4 regions of the Caulobacter sp. ALps2 genome follow, and region 2 is predicted to be linked to each of the others. Evidence: predicted binding sites of a transcription regulator. Region 2 holds the regulator's gene; each other region holds the start of a gene.
The links. The regulator LexA, encoded in region 2, represses DNA repair genes until DNA is damaged. The targets are predictions, from matches to a motif close to ATGTTCNCNANNTGTTCT.

Region 1 (5,387 bases), 1.3 Mb from region 2:
GGCTTCCAGCCGATCCAGGGTCAGGCGATGGTAGGACTCGGTCGCACCGCGCCGGAACCGGCCGTTGGCCGCGCGGAGCTCGACCTCGGCCGACAGGGCCAGCAGGTGGTCGAGGACGCTCTGGCTGTCCTCGCCGGCCGCCAGACCGCTGGTGATCGCCGCCAGCCGCGCCTCGGCCCCGTCCAGCCAAGCCAGCAACTCGCGGGCCGGCGGGAAGCCGATCAAGGCGAGCTTCCGATAGTTGCCGATCTCCAGCAGGGTCTGGACCAGGCGCGAGACCTCGTCATTGGCCAGGGTCAAGTTCTGGACGTGGATCCGGCCCGTGCCGCCCTCGCGCAGCCGGAAGTCGGTCCAGATCCGCGCCGCCCCGTCGAACACCTCGCACGAGACGCAGCGGAAAAGATCGATGTGGCGGCCCAGGTCCGCCTCGGTAGGCGGCTTCGCGCCTGGAGCCGAAACCGAGATCTCGACGCCCCGGAACACCTGGCCAGGCGCGCCGTCCAGCCAGAAGAAACTCGCCTCGGGCTGGGGCTGAAAACCGAGGTCGTGTCCCAACGGCCCGTAGGCGAACCAAGTCCAGGTCGAGAACTCCTGGTGACGCTCCCACAGCCAGCCGCCGTCTTCGCATCCGATCAGCGCGCGACCCAGCGCGGGGTCCTGTCCCGGGGCGAACAGGGCGACGAAGGCCGCCTCCGCCGCCCGCTCGTCGGGATCCACCAGATATACCCATTGGCGCAGCCGGACCGGCGCCCGGTCCAGCGGGAGCTCCCGCAGGTGCATGAGTTCGCTCAATGTCACCCGAAGCGGGTGGTCCCGACCGCCGTCCATCTCGTCTTCCCTGCGTTTCCGGGTCATTGGATCGAGCCTAATGTTACCGGTCACATAGACTTAACCGAGGGCGATCCTGCGTTCAATGCCGATCGCCTCGAGGAAGTCGGCGTCGTGGCTGACGACCAGCAGCGCCCCGTCGTAGCCCGACAGCGCCGCCTCGACGGCCTCGATCGAGGCCAGGTCCAGGTGGTTGGTCGGCTCGTCCAGGATCAGCAGTTGCGGCGGCGCGGCGGCGCTGAGCACGCAGGCCAGCGCCGCCCGCAGGCGTTCGCCGCCGCTGAGGGTCCCGGCCACCTGGTGCGCGGCGGTGTTGCGGAACAGGAACCGAGCCAGGGCCGCGTGGGCGTCGTTCTGGGTGGCGCCCGGGTTCAGCCGGCGGAAGTTCTCCAGGATGGTCTCGTCGTCGTTCAGCAGCGCCGCCCTCTGGTCCAGCAGGGCGACGGGCGCGGACAGCTTCACCGCGCCGGAGGTTGGCGAAAGGTCGCCGGTGGCCAGGCGGATCAACGTCGTCTTGCCCGCGCCGTTCGGCCCCGACACCGCCACGCGTTCGGGACCGGCGAGGCGTAACGACAGGCCGTCGATCACCGGCGTTCCATCCGGCCAGGTAAAACCGACGTCGTCAAAGGTCAGCACCGTCCGCCCTTCAGGCAAGCCGCAGGACGGCAGGTCGAAGCCCAGCGTCCGGGCGCGTTCGACCCGAGCCTCGGCCGAGGCCCTCGCCTCCGCCGCCTGGGTCGCCAGCTTGTCGGCCAGCTTGCCTTCGCGCGCGCCGCTCATTTCGGCGCGCTCGGCCATCATGCCCAGAACGATCTTGGGCGTGCCGCCCCGGTCGGCGAACTTGCGGCCGGCGGCGTCGCGGCGGTCCTTGCGCTCGCGGGCGACCTGGGCCTCGCGCGCGACACGGCGGACCTCCTTCTCGGCGTGGTCCAGATCGCGCTGGGCGGCCTGCGCCTCCTCGGCCTTGCGCTCGGCAAAGAGATCCCAGCCGCCGCCGTACGAGCGCGCGCCCAGCGACGACAGCTCGACGATCCGGTCCATGCCGCGCAGCAGGCTCCGGTCGTGGCTGACCACCACCGCGCCGCCGCGCCAGCGCGACAGCACGCGGGCCACGATCGCCTTGGCCTCGGCGTCCAGGTTGTTGGTCGGCTCGTCCAGCAACAGCACGTCCGGCCGCGCGATCAGCAGTCGCGCCAGGCCCGCCCGCGTCGCCTGGCCGCCCGACAGCGCCGCCGCCGGCCGCTCGACGTCGAAGCCCGCCGCCAGGCCGACATCGGCCAGGGCCTGGTCCAGCCGCCCCGGCAGGTCCCAGTCAGCCTCGGAGAGGTCGGTCTCGTCGCCCTCCCCACGCTCGATGCGCGACAGGCGATCCCAGTCGGGACCCACGCCCAGCAGGTCGACCAGACGCGCGCCTGCGGAGACGTCCGGCGTCTGGTCCAGGGTCGCGACCGTCCCCGTCCGCGTGACGGTCCCGGCCAGCGGCGGACGCGCGCCGGCGATCAGCGCCAGCAAGGTCGACTTGCCCGCGCCGTTACGCCCGACGAGGCCGATGCGCTCGGCCCCGATGGACAGGTTCAGATTTTCGAAGAGCAGCCGGCCGTCAGGCGTGGCGGCGGAAACGGCATCCAGAGTGACGAAGGACATACGAACCCACGGTCAGGGAAACAGGAAGGACGAAGCGGTCTTCCGGCTTGCTGATCATGGGAGCCTCCATCGGTTGGGAGCCGGGCTTCTACGCCCGCGAACGCGGCTTCGCAAGCTGAGCCGGACCGCAAGGATCGGGTGTCGCGTCCGGGCGGCCGGCGCGAGAACCACCTCAACAGAGGAGTTCCCCATGGCCTACGCCGTCACCAGCCTGCCCGCCGAACCGTTCGCCCCGCTGTTCGCGATGGACGACGAAGCCCTGGCCGCGCACGGCGCGCGCCGCGTCATCGCCGATGTCGCGCGAGGCTTTCCCTGCCGGGTCAGCCTGGATGACGCCGAGCCGGGCGAGACCCTGATCCTGGTCAATTACGAGCACCAGCCGGCCCAGACGCCGTTCCGCGCCAGCCACGCCATCTTTGTCCGTGAGAATGTCCAGCCCGTCGCCATGGTCGACACGATGCCGCCGGCCCTTCAGCGCCGCCTGCTGGCGCTGCGAGCCTTCGACGCCGACGGCATGATGCTGGCCGCCGATATCGTCGAGGGCGCTCGGGCCGACGCCTTGATCGCGAGATTGTTCGAGGACGACAAGATCGCCTACCTGCACGCCCACTACGCCAAGTGGGGCTGCTACGCGGCGCGGATCGACCGGGCCTAGTGAACCGCCCCTAGGGCGCCATGTTCCGCAGGACCCAGACCAGCGAGCCGATCCCGCCGCAGAAGACCATCATGTCGATGATGATCGAGCGCGGCTTGGCGCCCTTCAACGCGTCGAACGCGTCCTGCTTGGCTTCCTGCTTTCCGCTTTCGGCCTTCTTGGCCATGGCTCGGTCCTTCTGACGTCGAGCCCCCGCCCGATGGTGGCGGTTTAATCATGCGTGGACTGAAGAACCCGCTTCCAAACAGGGTTTAGGGAGTACGAACGGTCAAGGTCAGAAGCAGCCGCCCTCGCTTAGCCTGGGTGGCGGGCCGCCGGTGGAGAGGTTGCGCTCGGCAAAGCCGGGCGTGCGGCCCCGGCGGTAGTCGCGGCAGCGCTGCCCGCGCGGTTCGTCGAAGCGTTCCGGCGGCTTGGGTTCGGGAATCTCCCACTTCCGCTCGTCGATCGGGCCGATGAAGGAGGGCGACGGCCGCTTGTCGGCCTTGCGCCCCCAGCCGTTGTAGCAGGCCTCCTTCTCCTCCGGCGTCATGTGCTCGTTGCCGAGGCCAAGGCACGCGCGCTTGAGCCGGCCGGTTCCCATCGAGGCATTGCCTTCCAGCAACCGCCAGCGGCCGACGACCTTGGGGTCGACTCTCCACTCAGGATCGACAACAGGCGCGGACGGCGCCGACAGCGCGACGGCCGGCGGCCCCTCGCCTTCCGATGTCGCCGTCGAGGCCGGCGCCGCCCGAGCCGCCGATCGCGCTCCGGCCGCCGCCTGGCGATGTGGCGAGGCCCGCTTCCGCGGCCTCTCCAGCTCCAGGACGATCACCGGCGGCTCTTCCAGTGGCGGCGGCGGCTCCTCGATCAGCACCAGCGCGCCCAGGATCAGGCCGTTGACCAGCACCCCGCCCGAGGCGGCGAGCCATCGCCTGGTCCACACGCCCCGCCCCATCCCGCCACCTCTGGTTAAGCTGGGAAGGGACGACGCGCGCGAATGGCGCCGCTTTCGAGGCCTTCCGGCGCCCTATTGGCGGCGCCGCTGCTGACATCCGCTGTCAGCAGAAACAGCCCCTCGCACGCGCGACATTTGTTCGCATCTTGTTCTTGTGTTAATTCGCGCTTCGAGCCCTACATATAGCCGCTGCGCCGCCACCAATCGGGCGGCCCAACGTTCCGGAAAACATGGCTGAGCAACTGAACTTCATCCGCGTTCGCGGCGCCCGTGAGCATAACCTCAAGAACGTCAGCGTCGACATCCCGCGTGGCGAGCTGGTCGTGCTGACTGGCCTGTCGGGCTCGGGCAAGTCGTCCCTGGCCTTCGACACGATCTATGCCGAGGGCCAGCGTCGCTATGTGGAAAGCCTGTCGGCCTACGCGCGTCAGTTCCTGGAGCTGATGAGCAAGCCCGACGTCGACCTTATCGAGGGCCTGTCGCCGGCGATCTCGATCGAGCAGAAGACCACGTCGCGTAACCCGCGCTCGACCGTCGGCACGGTGACCGAGATCCACGACTACATGCGCCTGCTGTGGGCGCGGGTCGGGGTTCCTTACTCGCCCGCCACCGGCCTGCCGATCGAAAGCCAGACCATCAGCCAGATGGTCGACAAGATCACCGCCCTGCCCGAAGGCACGCGTCTCTACCTGCTGGCCCCCGTCGTTCGCGACCGCAAGGGCGAGTACCGGAAGGAGATCGCCGAGTGGCAGAAGGCCGGCTTCCAGCGGCTGAAGATCGACGGCGAATACTATCCGATCGAGGACGCCCCGGCTCTCGACAAGAAGTTCAAGCACGACATCGACGTGGTCGTGGACCGCGTGGTGACCAAGCCCGACATGGAACAGCGGCTGGCGGACTCCATCGAGCAGGCCTTGCGCCTGGCCGATGGCCTCGCCGTCGCCGAGTTCGCCAATATCGAGGAAGGCGAGAAGGAGCCGAAGCGCATCCTGTTCTCGGAACGCTTCGCCTGCCCCGTCAGCGGCTTCACGATCGCCGAGATCGAGCCGCGCCTGTTCTCGTTCAACAATCCGGCGGGCGCCTGCCCGGTCTGCGACGGCCTGGGCGCCAAGCTGGCCTTCGACGCCGACCTGGTGATCCCCGACAAGGACAAGAGCCTGCACAAGGGCGCGGTCGCGCCTTGGGCCAAGGGTCCGTCGCCGCTCTACACTCAGACCCTGCAAGCCCTGGCGCGCCACTACGGCTTCTCGATGGACGAGGCCTGGTACAAGCTGTCGCCCGACGCGCGCGACGTAGTGCTGAACGGGTCCAAGGGGACCAAGATCA
Region 2 (5,387 bases):
ATGAAGCACGTCTCGCCGATCCGCCAACAGCTGGGCTTTCGCACGATCTTCAACCTGCTGGGCCCGCTGACCAATCCGGCCGGCGCCAAGCGGCAAGTCGTCGGCGTCTCGGCCCCGCGCTTCGTCGAGCCGATCGCCAAGGCCCTGGGCGCGCTGGGCGCCGAGCGCGCCTGGTCGGTTCACGGTTCTGGCATGGACGAGCTGACCACCACGGGCGAGACCGAGGTCGCCGAATGGCGCGACGGCCGCATCCATCTGTTCAAGATCACGCCGGAAGCCGTCGGCCTGCCGCGCGCCTCGCTGTCGGACATCACCGGCGGTGATCCCGACTTCAACGCCGCCGCCCTCACCCGCCTGTTCGACGGCGAAAAGGGCGCCTATCGCGACATCGTGCTGCTGAACGCCGCCGCCGCCTTCCTGGTGGCCGACAAGGTCGAGACCCTGGTCGAGGGCATCGAACTGGCCGCCGACGTCATCGACGAAGGCCGCGCCAAGGCCGCCCTGGCCGGCCTGGTGGCCGCCACCAATACGGCCAAGAACACTTCGGAAAGTCCCGCGTGACCGATATTCTCGCCAAGATCGCCGCCTACAAGCTCGAGGAGGTCGTTGACCGCAAGCGCCGGCGCACCCAGGGCGCGCTCGAGTCCGCCGCCCGCAACGCCTCGTCGCCGCGGGGCTTCAAGCAGGCCCTGATCGCCGGCCACGCGCCGGGCAAGCTGTCGCTGATCGCCGAGATCAAGAAGGCCTCGCCATCCAAGGGCCTGATCCGCGCCGACTTCGATCCTCCGGCCCTGGCGCGCAACTATGAGGCCGGCGGCGCGGCCTGTCTGTCGGTGCTGACCGACGGCCCCAGCTTCCAGGGCGCCGACGCCTATCTGATCGACGCCCGCGCGGCGGTCAGCCTGCCCTGCATCCGCAAGGACTTTCTCGTGGATCCCTGGCAGGTGGCCGAGAGTCGCGCCCTGGGCGCCGACGCCATTCTGGTCATCCTGGCCATGATCGACGACGTCCTGGCCGCCGAGCTGATTAGCGAAGCCAAGCGCCTGGGCATGGACGCCCTCGTGGAAGTTCACGACGAGGCCGAGATGGAACGCGCCGGCGCCTTGGGCTCGGATCTCGTGGGCGTCAACAACCGCGACCTAAAGAGCTTCGTGGTCGACCTGGCCGTCACCGAGCGTCTCCAGGCCCAGGCCCCCAAGGACGCCCTGCTGGTCACCGAAAGCGGAATCTTCACCCATGACGACGTGGTGCGGATGGAAGCCACCGGCGCCAAGGCCATGCTGGTCGGCGAAAGCCTGATGCGCCAGGCCGATGTGACGGCGGCGACCAAAGCCTTGCTCGGCTAACGGATCGGGTACGCGCCATCTGGCGTTTTCCGCCTCGCCCGCTCACAGTCCGCTCAACAAGAAAGCCGCCGCGCCACGACGCCGGCGACGCCACGCGAGGAAGCGCGCATGCATTGGGTCGCCCGCGTGGTGAATTGGTCCCTCGTCGCCTTCTTCAAGCGCGAGGGCTGGACGATCGAGGGCTCGGCGTCGACGACGACCCGCAAGTTCGTGATCATCGCCGCGCCGCACACCAGCAACTGGGATTTCGTCTACTTCCTGGGCGCGGCCGACGCGCTGAACCTGAAGCTCAGCTTCATGGGCAAGGCCTCGCTGTTCCGCTGGCCATTCGCGAGGCTGATGAAGGACCTGGGCGGCGTGCCGATCGACCGCTCCCAGTCGCGCGACACGGTCCAGGCCATGGCCGACGAGTTCGCCCGGCGCGACGAATTCATGCTGACGATCGCGCCCGAGGGCACGCGCGGCAAGGCGGGCGGCTGGAAGACCGGCTTCTACAACATCGCCCTGAAGGCCGGCGTGCCGATGGTGCCCGGCTTCATGGACTACAAGCGCAAGGTCGTGGGCCTGGGCCCGGCGATGACGCCCAGCGGCGACTACGAGAAGGACCTGGCGGTCCTGGCGGCGTTCTACGCGCCCGTCACGCCCAAGCATCCGGACCTGAAGACTATTCTCTAGCGCGCCACGATTTAGCCAAGCTCGGCGTCCTAACCTTAGCTTGAGCCAAGCATGGGGACGGCGATGCGCAAGTGGACTGAAGGTCTGATAGAAGCCGCCAAGACGGCCGCCATCGTCCTGGTGGTGTTCCTGGTCCCACGGACGGTCTTCTGCCAACCGTTCACGATCCCGTCCGAGTCAATGCAGCCCACCCTGCTGGTTGGCGACTACATCCTGGTCTCCAAGTATCCGTACGGGATCAGCCGTCACTCGATCCCGCTCAGCCCGCCGGTCGGCCATGGCCGTCTGATGGGCCAGGCGCCCGTGCGCGGCGACATCGTGGTTTTCAAGAAGCCCAGTGACGGCCGCACCGACGTGATCAAACGCGTCATCGGCCTGCCCGGCGACCGCATCCAGATGAGCGGCGGCGTGGTGCGCATCAACGGCGCGGCTGTTACCCAGACCCTCACCAGCGTCGACGCCGAGGGCTCGCCCCGCGCCTGGCCGATCCCGGTACGCCACCTGCGCGAGACCCTGCCCAACGGTCGCACCTACGCCACCAACAGCTTCGGCGCCGAGACCCTGGCCGCCAATACCGGCGTCTACACCGTGCCGGCCGGCTGCTATTTCGTGATGGGCGACAATCGCGACAACTCGCTGGACAGCCGCTTCAATCCCGGTTCAACGCCAAAGGGCTACGCTTCCTGCGCCTGGGACGTCGCCCGCGACGCCGACCTGCCGCCGGAGCTGGGCATGGGCTTCATCCCGGCCGAAAACCTGGTCGGCCGCGCCGAGCGGGTGCTGTTCTCGTGGAACGGCCACGGCCTGCGCCTGGACCGCACCCTTAAGGCCCTCCCGGCGCCCAAGGTTGGCTGATCTCACAACCCCCGCTAGGGTCCGCGCCACTTCGGATTGACGGGGAATCGGATGCAGGCCCTCCTGACGACGCTACGCAAGGTGACGCCAGCGTCGCTGCGTCCGGTCCTGGGCCGCGTTCGCCGCGCCCTGACGGGCGGCCCGGACGCCGTCGCCGCGCCTCAAGAGATGTGGCATCTGGTCGGCGCCGCCGACGCCGACTACGTGCGCGTGGGCCAGCAGTTCAAGCAGCTGTTCCTCGAGGCCGGTCTGCGGCCCCATCACGCTATCCTCGACGTCGGCTGCGGCATCGGTCGCGCCGCCGCCCCGTTGGTCGACTATCTGGACGAGAACGGCCGCTACGCCGGCTTCGACGTGATGGCCCAGGCCATCGCCTGGTGCCAAGCCAACCTGGCCGTCGGCGACCCGCGCTTCACGTTCACCCACGCAGACATGCACAGCGACCGGTACAATCCGGCCGGGTCGCAGCCCGCCAGCGCATTCGTCTTCCCGTATCCTGACGCCAGCTTCGACTACGTGTTTCTGGGGTCGGTCTTCACCCACCTGCTGGCCGCCGACCAGGCCCAGTTCGCCCGCGAGATCGTCCGCGTGCTCAAGCCCGGCGGCATCAGCATCGTCTCCTGGTACCTGCTGGACGAGGAATCGCGCGGGAACACCGGCAACAGCCAGATCGTCTTCGACTTCATCCACCCTCTGGACGGCTGCTGGACGGCGACGCCGGACCTGCCCGAGGCGGTGATCGGCTACGACATCGAGACCGCCCTGGCCCAGTACGACGCTCTGGGCATGGACGTGATCAACCAGGCCCTCGGGGTGTGGCGCCGCCAGCCGATCCAGGACCAGGACATCGTCCTGGCCCGCAAGCGCGCCTGAAAGCTTTCGTTAAGCTTTTGATTCTGGCCGACATTTACCCTACCGGCCAAGCTAGCTATTGATTTTCCTCGCCTTTCTCCGGCGAACGACGCTCGACTTGACTTTAACGCGGAACGCCTAGAGAACATTCAAAAGGTTTGCGGTTTGTTCCGCGCTCCAGCCGAGGTTCACATGCTCACCCGCAAGCAGCACGAACTGCTGATGTTCATCCACGAGCGGATCAAGGAGACCGGCGTCTCCCCGTCCTTCGACGAGATGAAGGAGGCCCTGGACCTGGCTTCGAAGTCGGGCATTCACCGGCTGATCACGGCCCTGGAAGAGCGCGGCTTCATCCGCCGCCTGGCCCACCGGGCCCGGGCGCTGGAGGTGGTGAAGCTGCCGCAACAGGCCACGACCGCCGCGCCGCCCAAGGGCCGGGGCGCCTTCCGGCCGCAGGTGTTCGAAGGCGGCGGCTCGCCCCCGCCCGCTCCGGCCGCGTCCGCCGCGCCCGCCAATGACAGCCGCGAACTGCCGATCCTGGGCAAGATCGCCGCCGGCACCCCGATCGACGCCATCCAGCACGAACGCGAGCGCCTGCCGGTGCCGGAAGCCATGCTGGGCAATGGCGAGCACTATGTCCTTGAGGTGCAGGGCGACTCGATGATCGAGGCCGGCATCCTCGACGGCGACTACGTCATCATCAAGAAGGGCGACACCGCCACCTCGGGCGAGATCGTCGTCGCTCTGGTCGGCGAGGAAGCCACCCTCAAGCGCCTGCGCAAGAAAGGCGGCTCGATCGCCCTGGAAGCGGCCAACCCCAAGTACGAGACCCGCATCTTCGGCCCCGACCAGGTCGAGGTGCAGGGCAAGCTGGTGGGTTTGATCCGCCGATATCACTGAGTTTATCCCCGGCGAAAGCCGGGACCCAGACGACATCTGGAATTGGCCCCGACCTCAGACGAGGTTCGGGGTCTTTTCGTATCTAGCGCCTTCATTCCCGCCCCGAACAGAAGATCGGAAGGTCCGCTTCCGGCGCCGGCGTCCGGCTTTGTCGGTAACGGTATATCCCCTCATTTCAGGGCCGGAATGACGGATGGTGAGTTGGAAGGCTACAGCCGCCCCTCCTCCGCCAGCCGCTTGGCCGCCTTGTCGAAACCGGCCCAGGCCGCCGCCGCCAACGAGGCGCCGGTGCTGACCCGGCGAACGCCCAACGCGCCGAGGCTCTCGACCGACATGTCCGGGCCCCAGAACAGGACGTTGACCGGCTTGGGCGCCACGGCCTGAACGATGGCCCGGATCTCCTCGGGAGCGGTGACCGCCGGGGCGTACAGGCAATCGGCGCCAGCCTCGGCATAGGCCTTCAGACGCTCCACGGTCGGGGCCAGGTCACGAACGCCGCGCAGATACCCCTCGGTGCGGCCGACCAGGATCACGTCCTGCCCCGAGGCGTCGATGGCGGCGCGGGCGGCCTTGAGGCGCGCGACGGCGACCGGCGGGTCGTAGAGCGCCGAGCCGGACCAGTCCTCGATCGACAGGCCCGCGACGCCGGCCTGGATGGCCAGGGTGACGCTCTCACCGACGCCCTCGGGCGTGTCGGCGAAGCCGGCTTCGAAGTCGGCGTTCACCGGCAGGTCGGTGGCCGCGCACAGCATTCGCAGG
Region 3 (5,387 bases), 280 kb from region 2:
GCCTATCTGACCGCCCAGATCTCGAACTATCAAGCAGCCCTGAGCCGCCTAACGGGCGGTGGCTAATCCTTTTCCGAGGTCGCCGAGCTTGAAAGCGTCATCGACGCGTCGTAGCCAGGGACCATGGACTTTCTGAAAGATCGACGGATCATCATCGGCGGCGGCGCGACGCTCGCGCTGCTGGCCGGTCTTGGCATCGCCGTGGCCCTGATGTCAGGCCACGACAAGAAGCCGGCCGAGGAGCCGCCGGCCTCGCGCGGCGGCCTGATCGTCGAGACCGGACGCGACGACGACTCCAAGCTGGACCCGGCGCGCCCGCTGCGCTGCTTCGTGGGCGGGACCTTCGCGGGCGAGATCACCCTGGCCGAATGCGCCAAGAAGAACGGTGTCGCCACCGGCGCCCTGGACGTCGGCGTCGACGAGACCGGCGCCCTGGCGGCCGCCGACCAGGCCGGCACCGTTCTGACCCCGCTGCCGCCGGCCCCGACCGTCAGCGCGCCGCCGGTAGCCACGCCGTCGAACCCGTCCGCGCCATCGAACCCGACGAACGTCTCGAGCAACACCCCGCTCGCCGCCTGCTGGCGCTATGCCGGCAACGAGTGGCGACGGCTGCCAGGCGACATCACCCTGAACGCCTGCGCCCAGCAGCTGTTCGGCGGCCGCTGCGAGCGGTCGGGCGGCGCCACGTATGGCCGCTGGGGCGAGGAAACCCTGCGCCTGGTGCCTGGGCGCGTCGAGATCTCGTCGGACAACCGCAGCTTCCACACCGCGTTTGATCAGGGCCCCAACTGCTCTATCCCGAACGGCTGATAGGTTTTATAAGTGTAATCCATGAAGCACGCCGTCCTCGCCGCCGCCGCCATCCTGACCGTCTCCAGCCTCGCGCTCGTGGGATGCGAGAAGCAGACCAAGGCGCCGTTCGAGCAGGGTGTCTGCTTCCAGGTGGCCACCAACAAGGACGGCACGCTCCGCTACAATCCTGTGGAACGTAACGTGGCTCAGATGGAGCTGTGCGCCGCCGCCTTGGAGGGAATGCGCATGCGCTTCGTCCGCATGGGCCAGTCCAACAGCCAGGGCATGGTCGGCGCCTATCAAGGCTCGTTCCTCTTCCTCGAAAAAGAAGGCATCTACGTCGGCCAGACCTATGAGGGCCCGCGCTTCATGTCGCTGGTGCGCACTGGCGACGGCCGCCTGGCCGTGCCGGGCGCCATCCGCCGCGAGCCTGCCCAGTAGAGCCTGAGCGAGAGGGCAGGGACGCTTTGTCCTTCCACAGTCCTTTTTCCCGTCCACAAGAACGTTGCAAGAACAAAACTTGCGTCCGAAGTAAGCTCTCGTTAACGTCCGCCCTCAGATTCCGGCGCGAGGGTCGCCGGGCGAGAGCAAGGGCGAGCGATGGCTGGCAGCGTCAACAAGGTCATTCTGGTGGGCAATCTCGGGGCCGATCCCGAGATCCGCAGCCTCGGTTCGGGCGACCGCGTCGCTAATCTCCGCATCGCGACGTCGGAAACCTGGCGCGACCGCACCAGCGGCGAGCGCAAGGAAAAGACCGAGTGGCACCGCGTGGTGATCTTCAACGACAACCTGGTGAAGGTGGCCGAGCAGTACCTGCGCAAGGGCTCGACGGTCTACATCGAGGGCGCGATCCAGACCCGCAAGTGGACCGACAACACCGGCGTCGAGAAGTACTCGACCGAGATCGTGCTGCAGAAGTTCCGTGGCGAACTGACGATGCTTGGCGGTCGCGGCGACAGCGCGGGCGCCTCGGCCGGCGGCGGTGACGAGTACGGCGGTGGCTATTCGGGCGGCGGCGGTTCCAGCTTCGGAGGCGGCGGCCAGCGCAGCCAGCCCAGCGGTCCGCGCGAGAGCTTCTCGGCTGACCTGGACGACGAAATCCCGTTCTAGAGCCGAACAAGGCTAGAATTGTAAATAGCGGTCGGTTCCCTTTGGAGCCGGCCGTTTTTTATTGCATCCGCCGCCTCGAGATCGACCGCGATAACGTGGGGAAAATCCACCAAGAGCGCACCACCTTGCGGTCCGCCTTGACGATGGAGCAGGTCCGTCGCTCGCTGATCTCGAACACCGTCCGCGGATGGGCGACGCCTTCGCGCATGGCGGCGGGCCCTACCATTTTTTGAGCGGCTCGTTCAACGCCGCCCTGTCGAGCATGGCGCCGGTCAACGGCGATTTGAGCCGCCGGTTCTCGTCTTCTAGCGCCCTCAGCCGCTAGGCCTCCGACACGCTCATCCCGCCGAACTTGGCCTTCCTGGCGTGGATGGCGCCCTCCGACACGCCGTGCTTGCGGGCCAAATCACCCGCCTTCGCCCCGGCCTCGTTCTCCCGGAGGATCCCGATGATCTGCTCATCCGTAAATCTCGCTCGCTTCATGTCCGTCCTCTCAAGAGGCGGACTCTAGCTCCGCGTGGAGGAAAAAATCAGGGGTAGATCAGGGTGAAGGGATTGCCGGTTTCGGCCGCCGCCGCGGCGGAGGTCGTGCTCATTGCCGAAACTCCGAGGACTGAGCCTGAAAGGACGAGCGCCGAAGCGCCAAGGAACTGCCGCCCCCTTTTGCCGATGCCGCCGCTGGTCATCGGGAACACCATCGTGGACTGGGGCTATGTCGTCGCCCCGAGGGTGGGTTCGAGGGCCCCGCTATTGGGACGGCGCGCGATACTCGGCGTCGGTCACCGGGTCCAGCCAGGCCACGCTCGCACCTTCCAGGGCCTCGGCCACGGCCACGTGGGTCATGGCGCTGGCGGGCGTCGCGCCGTGCCAGTGCTTGACGCCAGGTGGGGTCCAGACAACGTCGCCGGGCTTGACCCGCCGGACGGGTTCGCCCCGCGCCTGGACCAGGCCTTCGCCCGCCGTGACGATCAGCAGCTGGCCGAGCGGATGGGTGTGCCAGTTGGACCGGGCGCCCGGCTGGAAGGTGACGGTGGCGCCGCCCAGCCGCGCTTCCCCGCTGCCCTTGAACGGCGAGGTCACCATGACTGATCCGGTGAAGTTCGTGGCTGGCCCGGGGGTCGGTTGCACGCCTGGCGAGGTGAGCTTGACGCCTTCCGCGGAGGGTGACGCGGTCGCAGCGTCCAGGCCCTTGAACGCCTTGTCGGCCACGGCGACCGCGCCCATCGCCTTGGGCCAGCCGGCATAGAAGGCAAGGTGGGTCAGGGCGTCGCCGATCTGCGCCCGCGTAAGGCCATTTCGCAGGCCCAGTTGGATGTGGAAGGCTAGGCCGCCCTCATCGCCGTTCGCGGCCAGCGCCGCGATGGTCACCAGGCCGCGGTCGCGGGGGCTGAGGTCAGGTCGCCGCCACAGATCGCCGAACAGCACGTCGTTGGTCAGCGCCGCCAACTTGGGCGCCACGGGACCAACCGTCGTCGTCACCGCCTGTGCCCGAGCGGGGTCCGAGGCAGGGAGGGGCAGGCTCGCCGCCGTCGGCGCGCGCAGGGCGGCCATGTCGACGCCGCGGTCGTTGAACACCTTCTCGATGACCTCCAGCGACGACACCGCATTGGGCCAGCCGGTGTAGAAGGCCAGATGGGTGACGGCGCCGGCGATCTCGGCGGGCCTGACGCCATTGTCGAGCGCGCGACCCAAGTGCCCCGTCAGCTGGGCCGTCTTGCCGGTCGCGATCAGCACCGACACCGTCACCAGGCTGCGATCACGCGGGCTCAGCGCGGGGCTGACCCAGACATCGCCGAACAGGACATCGTCGGTGTAACCGGCAAGGCGGGGAGCGACCGCCTGCATGGCCTTGGGCGCGACCGACTTGCGCTCCTGCGCCTCGACCGGGGTCGTCAGGCTCAGGGCCGCCATGGCTGCGACAACGGGCTTCATGGGAAACTCCTTCCAGGAGGGATGGGCGTCAGGTCTTCGGGGGCGCTTCGACTTCGGAGAAGGCCAGGACGCCCGGCGGCAGCCGCAGGCCCTGGATCTGAATCGCCGAGACGGCGGCGGCTAGTTCGACGAGTTCGCCGGGCGTGAAGCGGATGTCGGCCGCGCCGGTGTTCTCGACCATGTGCGCCATCTGGGTCGTGCCCGGGATCGGAACGATCCAGGGCTTCTGGGCCATCAGCCAGGCCAGGGCGATCTGACCCGGCGTGGCCTGCTTTCGTTCGGCCCAGGTCTTGAGTAGGGCGACCAAAGCCAGGTTGTTCTGGATGTTCTCCGGCGCGAAACGGCCCTCCATCTTGCGGATATCGCCGTCGGCGTAGCGGGTGCCCGCGTCGATCGCGCCGTTCAAGAAGCCGACGCCCAGCGGGCTCCAGCAAACCAGACCAATGCCCAGTTCCTCGCAGGTGGGGACGACCCACTTTTCCGGACCGCGCCACAGCAGCGAATATTCGTTCTGGACGGCGGTGACCGGCAGCTCGGCATGGGCGCGGCGCAAGGTCTGCTGGCCCATCTCGCAGAGGCCCCAGTGTAGCACCTTGCCTTGCGCCTTCAGGTCCTTGATGGCGCCGGCGACGTCTTCGATCGGCACGGCCGGGTCGACCCGGTGCTGGTAGAGCAGGTCGATGCGATCGGTGCGCAGGCGCTTGAGCATGCCTTCGACCGCCAGCTTGATGTGCTCGGGCTTGCTGTTGAGGCCCGGGCCGCGTTTGCCGGTCTCCAGGTCGATGTTCCAGCCGAATTTGCTGGCGATCACCACCTTGTCGCGGATGGGGGCCACGCCTTCGCCCAGGATGCGTTCAACCTCATGCGGGCCATAGGCCTCGGCCGCGTCGAAGAAGGTCACGCCGCGATCGTGCGCCGCTCGGATGATGTTGATCATCTCCGGCCGGTACGGGACCGTGGTCTGGTAGGTGCGGCTCATGTTCTGGACGCCAAGGCCGACGCTGGAGACTTCCAGCTTGCCGAGGCGGCGCTTGCCGGGCGCCGTGGTCTTGGTTTGGGCCTGGGCGCCTTGGGCCGCGGCTGCGGCGGGCAGGGCCAGGCCCAGCGCCAGGAGGTTGCGGCGATCGATGCCGCTGCTCGGTTGGTCGCGCATGGTCGTCTTCTCCTAGCGGCCAGTTTGGGCCAGCACGGCCTCGGGCAGGCGCGCCCCTTGAATCGGAATCTTCGCGGCGGCCGCTTCGATCGCCGCGAGGTCCTCGAGCGTCAGCTCGACGCTGACCGCGCCCAGGTTCTCGGCGAGGCGAGGACGCTTGGTGGTGCCGGGGATCGGCACGATCCAGGGCTTCTGGGCCAGCAGCCAGGCCAGAGCGATCTGGGCCGGCGTGGCCTGCTTGCGCTCGGCGATGGCCTTGAGCAGTTCGACCAGCGCCATGTTGGCGGCGCGGGCGTCGGCGGCGAAGCGTGGCGAGATCGAGCGGAAGTCGGTCGGATCCAGCTTGGTGGTCTCGTCGATCTTGCCAGTCAGGAAACCCGCGCCCAGCGGGCTGAACGGG
Region 4 (5,387 bases), 1.2 Mb from region 2:
GGCCAGCGACTTGGCCACGCCCGCCTGGTCCAGCAGGAAGCGGCGGGCCGCCTCGCCGGTCAGGGCCTCGATGCGGCGCACGCCGGCGGCGACGCCCTGCTCCGAGACGATCTTGAACAGGGCGATGTCGCCGGTGCGAGCCACGTGGGTGCCGCCGCACAGCTCGACCGAATAGGACTTGGCCTCGTCGGTCAGCGACTTGCCCAGGGTCAGCACGCGGACGCTGTCGCCGTACTTCTCGCCGAACAGGGCCACGGCGCCGGCCTCGATGGCCTCCTGCGGGGCCATTTCCTTGGTCTCGGCGGGGACGTTCTGGCGGATGACCGCGTTGACCTCGGCCTCGATGCGGTCGAGCTCCTCGGCCGTCAGCGGACCGCCGTGGCTGAAGTCGAAGCGCATGCGCTCGCCGTCGACCATCTGGCCCTTCTGGGCGACGTGCGGGCCCAGCACATGGTGCAGGGCGGCGTGCACCAGGTGGGCGGCCGAGTGGTTGGAGCGCGTGGTGTGGCGGCGTTCGGCGTCGACCGACGCCACGACCTGGTCGCCGACCTTCAGATCACCCGACAGCTCGACGCGGTGGACGAATAGTTCGCCGGCCTGCTTCTGAGTGTCGATCACCTTGTTCTCGCGGCCATTGGCTTCGATCACGCCCGTGTCGCCGGCCTGGCCGCCGCTCTCGGCATAGAAGCTGGTGCGGTCCAGCAGCACCTCGACCGTCGTACCGCCCGTGGCGCTTTCCACCTCGACGCCGTCGACCAGTAGCGCCTTCACCACGCCCGTGGTCTCGGTGTTCTCATAGCCGACGAAGTCGGTGGCCCCAGCCTTTTCCTTGATCGCGAACCAGGCGGCCGCGCCGGCTTGCTGGCCCGAGCCAGCCCAGTTGGCGCGCGCCATCTGGCGCTGCTTTTCCATGGCGGCGTCGAAGGCGTCGGTGTCGACGGTCAGGCCCTTGGCGCGCACGGCGTCCTGGGTCAGGTCCAGCGGGAAGCCGTAGGTGTCGTACAGCTTGAAGGCGGTGTCGCCGTCCAGCACGCCGCCGCTGGTCAGGTTGGCGGTGGCCTCGTCCAGCAGGCCCATGCCGCGGCCCAAGGTGACGCGGAAACGCTCTTCTTCCTGACGCAGGGTCTCGACGATCGAGGCCTCGGCGCGGCGCAGCTCCGGATAGGCCTGCCCCATCTCGGCCACGAGGGTCGGGGCCAGGCGGTGCATCAGGGGCTCTTGCGCGCCCAGCAGATAGGCGTGGCGCATGGCGCGGCGCATGATCCGGCGCAGGACGTAGCCGCGGCCTTCGTTGGACGGCGTCACGCCATCGGCCAGCAGGAACGACGACGAGCGCAGGTGATCGGCGATGACGCGGTGCGACGGAGCCTGGTCGCCCTCGGCCTTGACGCCGGTCAGTTCGACCGAAGCCGCGATCAGGCTCTTGAACAGGTCGACGTCGTAGTTGTTGTGCACGCCCTGCAGCACGGCCGCGACGCGTTCCAGGCCCATGCCGGTGTCGATCGAGGGCTTGGGCAGCGAGACACGCTCGCCGCCGGCCAGCTGCTCGAACTGCATGAACACGAGGTTCCAGATCTCGATGAAGCGGTCGCCGTCCTCATCGGGGCTGCCCGGAGGGCCACCGGGAATGCCTTCGCCGTGATCGAAGAAGATTTCCGAGCAAGGACCGCAGGGGCCGGTGTCGCCCATCGACCAGAAGTTGTCGCTGGTCGGGATGCGGATGATGCGATCGTCGGAGAGGCCGGCGATCTTCTTCCACAGGTCGGCCGCTTCGTCGTCGGTGTGGTAGACCGTGACCAGCAGCTTTTCCTTCGGCAGGGCGAAGTCGCGGGTCAGCAGGGTCCAGGCGTGATGGATGGCCTGTTCCTTGAAGTAGTCGCCGAACGAGAAGTTGCCCAGCATCTCGAAGAAGGTGTGGTGGCGGGCCGTGTAGCCGACATTGTCCAGGTCGTTGTGCTTGCCGCCGGCGCGGACGCACTTCTGCGAGCTGGCCGCGCGCGGATGGGGTGGCGTCTCGGCGCCGGTGAACACATTCTTGAACGGCACCATGCCGGCATTGACGAACAGCAGGGTCGGATCGTTCTGCGGCACCAGCGGCGCCGACGGCGTCACCGCGTGATCGGCCTTGCCGAAGTAGTCGAGGAAGGTGCTGCGGATCTCGTTCAAGCTGGGCATGAGCGTCTCAAGTCTTAAGCGTCCGGCGAGCGGCCGGGAGTCGCGCGCTGCATAGCGCGGTTTTTGGCGAAGGGGAAACCGATCCACAGATGGGAGCCCAGGTTGGAGCGGAAAAGGGCGGGTTCGGAGGCTGGGTTCTGCTCAACCAGCCCTCCAGCCGTCATCCCGCGACTTGCTCGCGGGACCCATGGGTCAGCTTCCACGTAAGAGACCAACTCCGCACCGCCCCGCGGCGGACAGATGGGTCCCGCGCATGAAGCGCGGGATGACGAGGTTTGTTTGAGCCGCCCTGCTCTTCCCCTCCGGCGCTTCGCGCCATCTCCCCTTTTCGGGGAGGATCAAAGAAGAGGCCGCCTGGCATGGGGTCCAGGCGGCCTGCAATCGCGGCCCTCGCGGCGGTCCGGCCGCGAGCGTGTTGAAGGCGGGGACGCCCGGGGTCGGGCGAGGGCCGCGAAACCTTGAGGCCTATTCCTCGTCGCCCTCTTCCGGGCCGCCGACCAGGAGCTCTTCCTCGATCTTCTGCGACGACTTACGGACGGCGGCCTCGATGGAAGCGGCGATGTCGGGGTTGGTCTTCAGGAACTCGCGGACATTGTCGCGGCCCTGGCCGATGCGCTGGCTGCCGTACGAGAACCACGAGCCGGCCTTGTCGATGATCCCGGCCTTGACGCCCAGGTCGATGACTTCGCCCAGCTTGGAGATGCCTTCCCCGTACATGATGTCGAACTCGACCTCGCGGAACGGCGGGGCCACCTTGTTCTTGACCACCTTGACGCGGACGTTGTTGCCGATGATCTCGTCACGGACCTTCACCGAACCCGTGCGACGGATGTCCAGACGCACCGAGGCGTAGAACTTCAGCGCGTTGCCGCCCGTGGTCGTCTCCGGGCTGCCGTACATCACCCCGATCTTGTGACGGATCTGGTTGATGAAGATGACGATGGTGTTGGCCTTGTTGATCGAGGCGGTCAGCTTGCGCAGCGCCTGGCTCATCAGACGGGCTTGCAGGCCCGGCAGGCTGTCGCCCATCTCGCCTTCGATTTCGGCCTTCGGCGTCAGGGCCGCCACGGAGTCGATCACGACGATGTCCACGGCGCCCGAGCGCACGAGGGTGTCGGTGATCTCCAGGGCCTGCTCGCCGTTGTCGGGCTGGGCCACCAGCAGGTTGTCGAGATTGACGCCCAGCTTGAAGGCGTAGGACGGATCCAGCGCGTGCTCGGCGTCGACGAAGGCGGCGGTGCCGCCGGCCTTCTGGACCTCGGCCACCACATGCAGGGCCAGGGTCGTCTTACCCGAGCTTTCCGGACCATAGACCTCGATGATGCGTCCCTTGGGCAGGCCGCCGATGCCCAGGGCGATGTCGAGACCCAGCGAGCCGGTGGAGACGGATTCCATCTCGACCTTGCCCTTCTCGCCCAGCTTCATGACCGAGCCCTTGCCGAATGCCCGGTCGATCTGGGTGAGCGCCGCTTCCAGAGCGCGCTGCTTGTCGCCTTCTTCCTTGCCCACGAGTTTCAATGCCGCCTGACTTGTCATGTTGATCCGCCCTCTATCCCATGATTCCGGCCGCCAGATCGGCGCTTCCCGCGCCGTGCTCCAACGACCTGTGGAACATGACTAAGGCGTACATGCTTTGTTCCAGGTTCGCAAGATGTTCTCACGTCAAGAAACGACCGTTTCTGTCGTAGGTCATAATGCCGCACCCCATCGGACCGGATAAAACATCGCCCGCCCCTGGCCGAAACCGCTCTTTAAGTCCCGTCATGCCAGCTTGGCCACCTGTTTTGGGGGCCCGGTTCTCTGGGGGGACTGCCGACTTGTCCATCGATCCGCGTCGCCTTCTGGGCCTGGCGTTCGCCAGCGCCGATCTTCTCGTCGAGCTGCAGAGCGGACGCGTGCGCCTGGCGTTGGGCGCCGCGCAGAAGGTCATGGGTAAAAGCGAGGCCGGCTTGATGGGCCAGGCCTGGTCCGACCTGTTCCACGCCGACGACCGTCCGCTGATGGAGGCCATGATCAGCTGCGCCGACGACGGCATCCGCCGCGGCCCTGTCGTACTGCGCCTGGCCGGGCCTGAGGAGCTCTGCGTCCGGGTCATCCTGCGCGCCCTGCCGGAGAACGAAGGCCGCATCTCCTGCTCGGTCACCGCCGCCCAGTCGGCCGGCCCTCCCCTCACCGCCGACAGCCTGCAGCCGCGCGAGTCGTTCGACGATATCGCCCAGGGCCTGTTCGAGGCCGCCCGCGTCACCGGCCTCGAGCTGGAACTGGCCATGGTCGAGTTCGCCGGCCTCGGCGCCATGCGCGAGGGCCTGACGCCCAGCGAGGCCCAGGCCCTGGACGTCCGCGTCGCCAGCGCCGTCCGCGCCGAGTCGCACGGCGGCTCGGCCGCCACCCGCCTGTCGCCCGACCGTTTCGCTCTTCTGCGCCAGCGCGACGACCGGCCCGAGAACATGGTCAAGCGCCTGACCCGCATGGTCAGCGCCGAGGCCAGCGCCCACGTCGTGCCGGTGGAAGCCGGCGGCGGCGCCCGCGCCATGCGGGCCCTGCGCTACGCTCTCGACGACTTCCTGCGCGAGGGCCTGAAGGACATGCCGCCGATGACCCTGTCGGAGGCGATGAACCGCTCGGTCAAGCGCACCCTGGCCCGCGCCGGCGCCCTGGGCGTGGCGGTCAGCCAGCGCCGCTTCACCCTGGCCTACCAGCCGGTGGTGTCGCTGGCGACGGGCCTGGCCCATCACCACGAGGCCCTTGTCCGTTTCGAGGATGGCGGCAGTCCGTTCGCCCTGATCCGGATGGCCGAGGAATTCGACCTGATCGAGGAGCTGGACCACGCGATCGTGGAGATGGCGGTCAAGAAACTGGCCAACGAACAGGAGCGCAAGCTGCGCCTGGCGGTGAACGTCTCGGGCCGCACGATCGGCAACGACGCCTTCGTCGACCATGTCGGCCGGCTGCTGGCCAAGCACGACGAGGCCAAGGGTCGGCTGATCTTCGAGATCACCGAGACCTGCGCCATCGACAACCTGACCACCGCCAACCAGCACATCCAGAGCCTGCGCGGCATGGGCTCGCTGGTGTGTCTGGACGACTTCGGCGCGGGCTCGTCCTCGTTCGCCTATCTGCAGCAGCTGTCGCTGGATATCGTGAAGATCGACGGCCGCTACGTCCGCGAGTTGGCCGACAACGGTCGCGACGGGGCGCTGGTGCGCCGGCTG

Region 1: a site for LexA is predicted at 4,197-4,214, ahead of uvrA (excinuclease ABC subunit UvrA). Genes of this name have one in related genera too.
Region 3: a site for LexA is predicted at 1,292-1,309, ahead of ssb (single-stranded DNA-binding protein). Genes of this name have one in related genera too.
Region 4: a site for LexA is predicted at 3,816-3,833, ahead of recA (recombinase RecA). Genes of this name have one in related genera too.

The regions. Positions count from the first base shown of each region.
Region 1 covers NZ_CM178743.1:2,886,477-2,891,863, reverse strand. The annotation lists gene ACW173_RS13760 (DUF3422 domain-containing protein) at 1-855, opposite strand, end outside; gene ACW173_RS13755 (ABC-F family ATP-binding cassette domain-containing protein) at 889-2,472, opposite strand; gene ACW173_RS13750 (hypothetical protein) at 2,429-2,542, opposite strand; gene ACW173_RS13745 (DUF1203 domain-containing protein) at 2,663-3,127, shown strand; gene ACW173_RS13740 (hypothetical protein) at 3,138-3,293, opposite strand; gene ACW173_RS13735 (hypothetical protein) at 3,402-4,049, opposite strand; gene uvrA (excinuclease ABC subunit UvrA) at 4,292-5,387, shown strand, end outside.
Region 2 covers NZ_CM178743.1:4,177,149-4,182,535, forward strand. The annotation lists gene trpD (anthranilate phosphoribosyltransferase) at 1-561, shown strand, start outside; gene trpC (indole-3-glycerol phosphate synthase TrpC) at 558-1,346, shown strand; gene ACW173_RS19730 (lysophospholipid acyltransferase family protein) at 1,455-2,021, shown strand; gene lepB (signal peptidase I) at 2,085-2,876, shown strand; gene ACW173_RS19740 (class I SAM-dependent methyltransferase) at 2,928-3,749, shown strand; gene lexA (transcriptional repressor LexA) at 3,921-4,628, shown strand; gene ACW173_RS19750 (isocitrate lyase/PEP mutase family protein) at 4,838-5,387, opposite strand, start outside.
Region 3 covers NZ_CM178743.1:3,898,183-3,903,569, forward strand. The annotation lists gene ACW173_RS18495 (hypothetical protein) at 1-66, shown strand, start outside; gene ACW173_RS18500 (hypothetical protein) at 124-810, shown strand; gene ACW173_RS18505 (hypothetical protein) at 832-1,233, shown strand; gene ssb (single-stranded DNA-binding protein) at 1,393-1,902, shown strand; partial or broken gene ACW173_RS18515 (transposase) at 2,018-2,385, opposite strand; gene ACW173_RS18520 ((R)-mandelonitrile lyase) at 2,650-3,834, opposite strand; gene ACW173_RS18525 (aldo/keto reductase) at 3,863-4,987, opposite strand; gene ACW173_RS18530 (aldo/keto reductase) at 5,000-5,387, opposite strand, start outside.
Region 4 covers NZ_CM178743.1:2,965,515-2,970,901, reverse strand. The annotation lists gene alaS (alanine--tRNA ligase) at 1-2,175, opposite strand, end outside; gene recA (recombinase RecA) at 2,641-3,711, opposite strand; gene ACW173_RS14130 (sensor domain-containing phosphodiesterase) at 3,993-5,387, shown strand, end outside.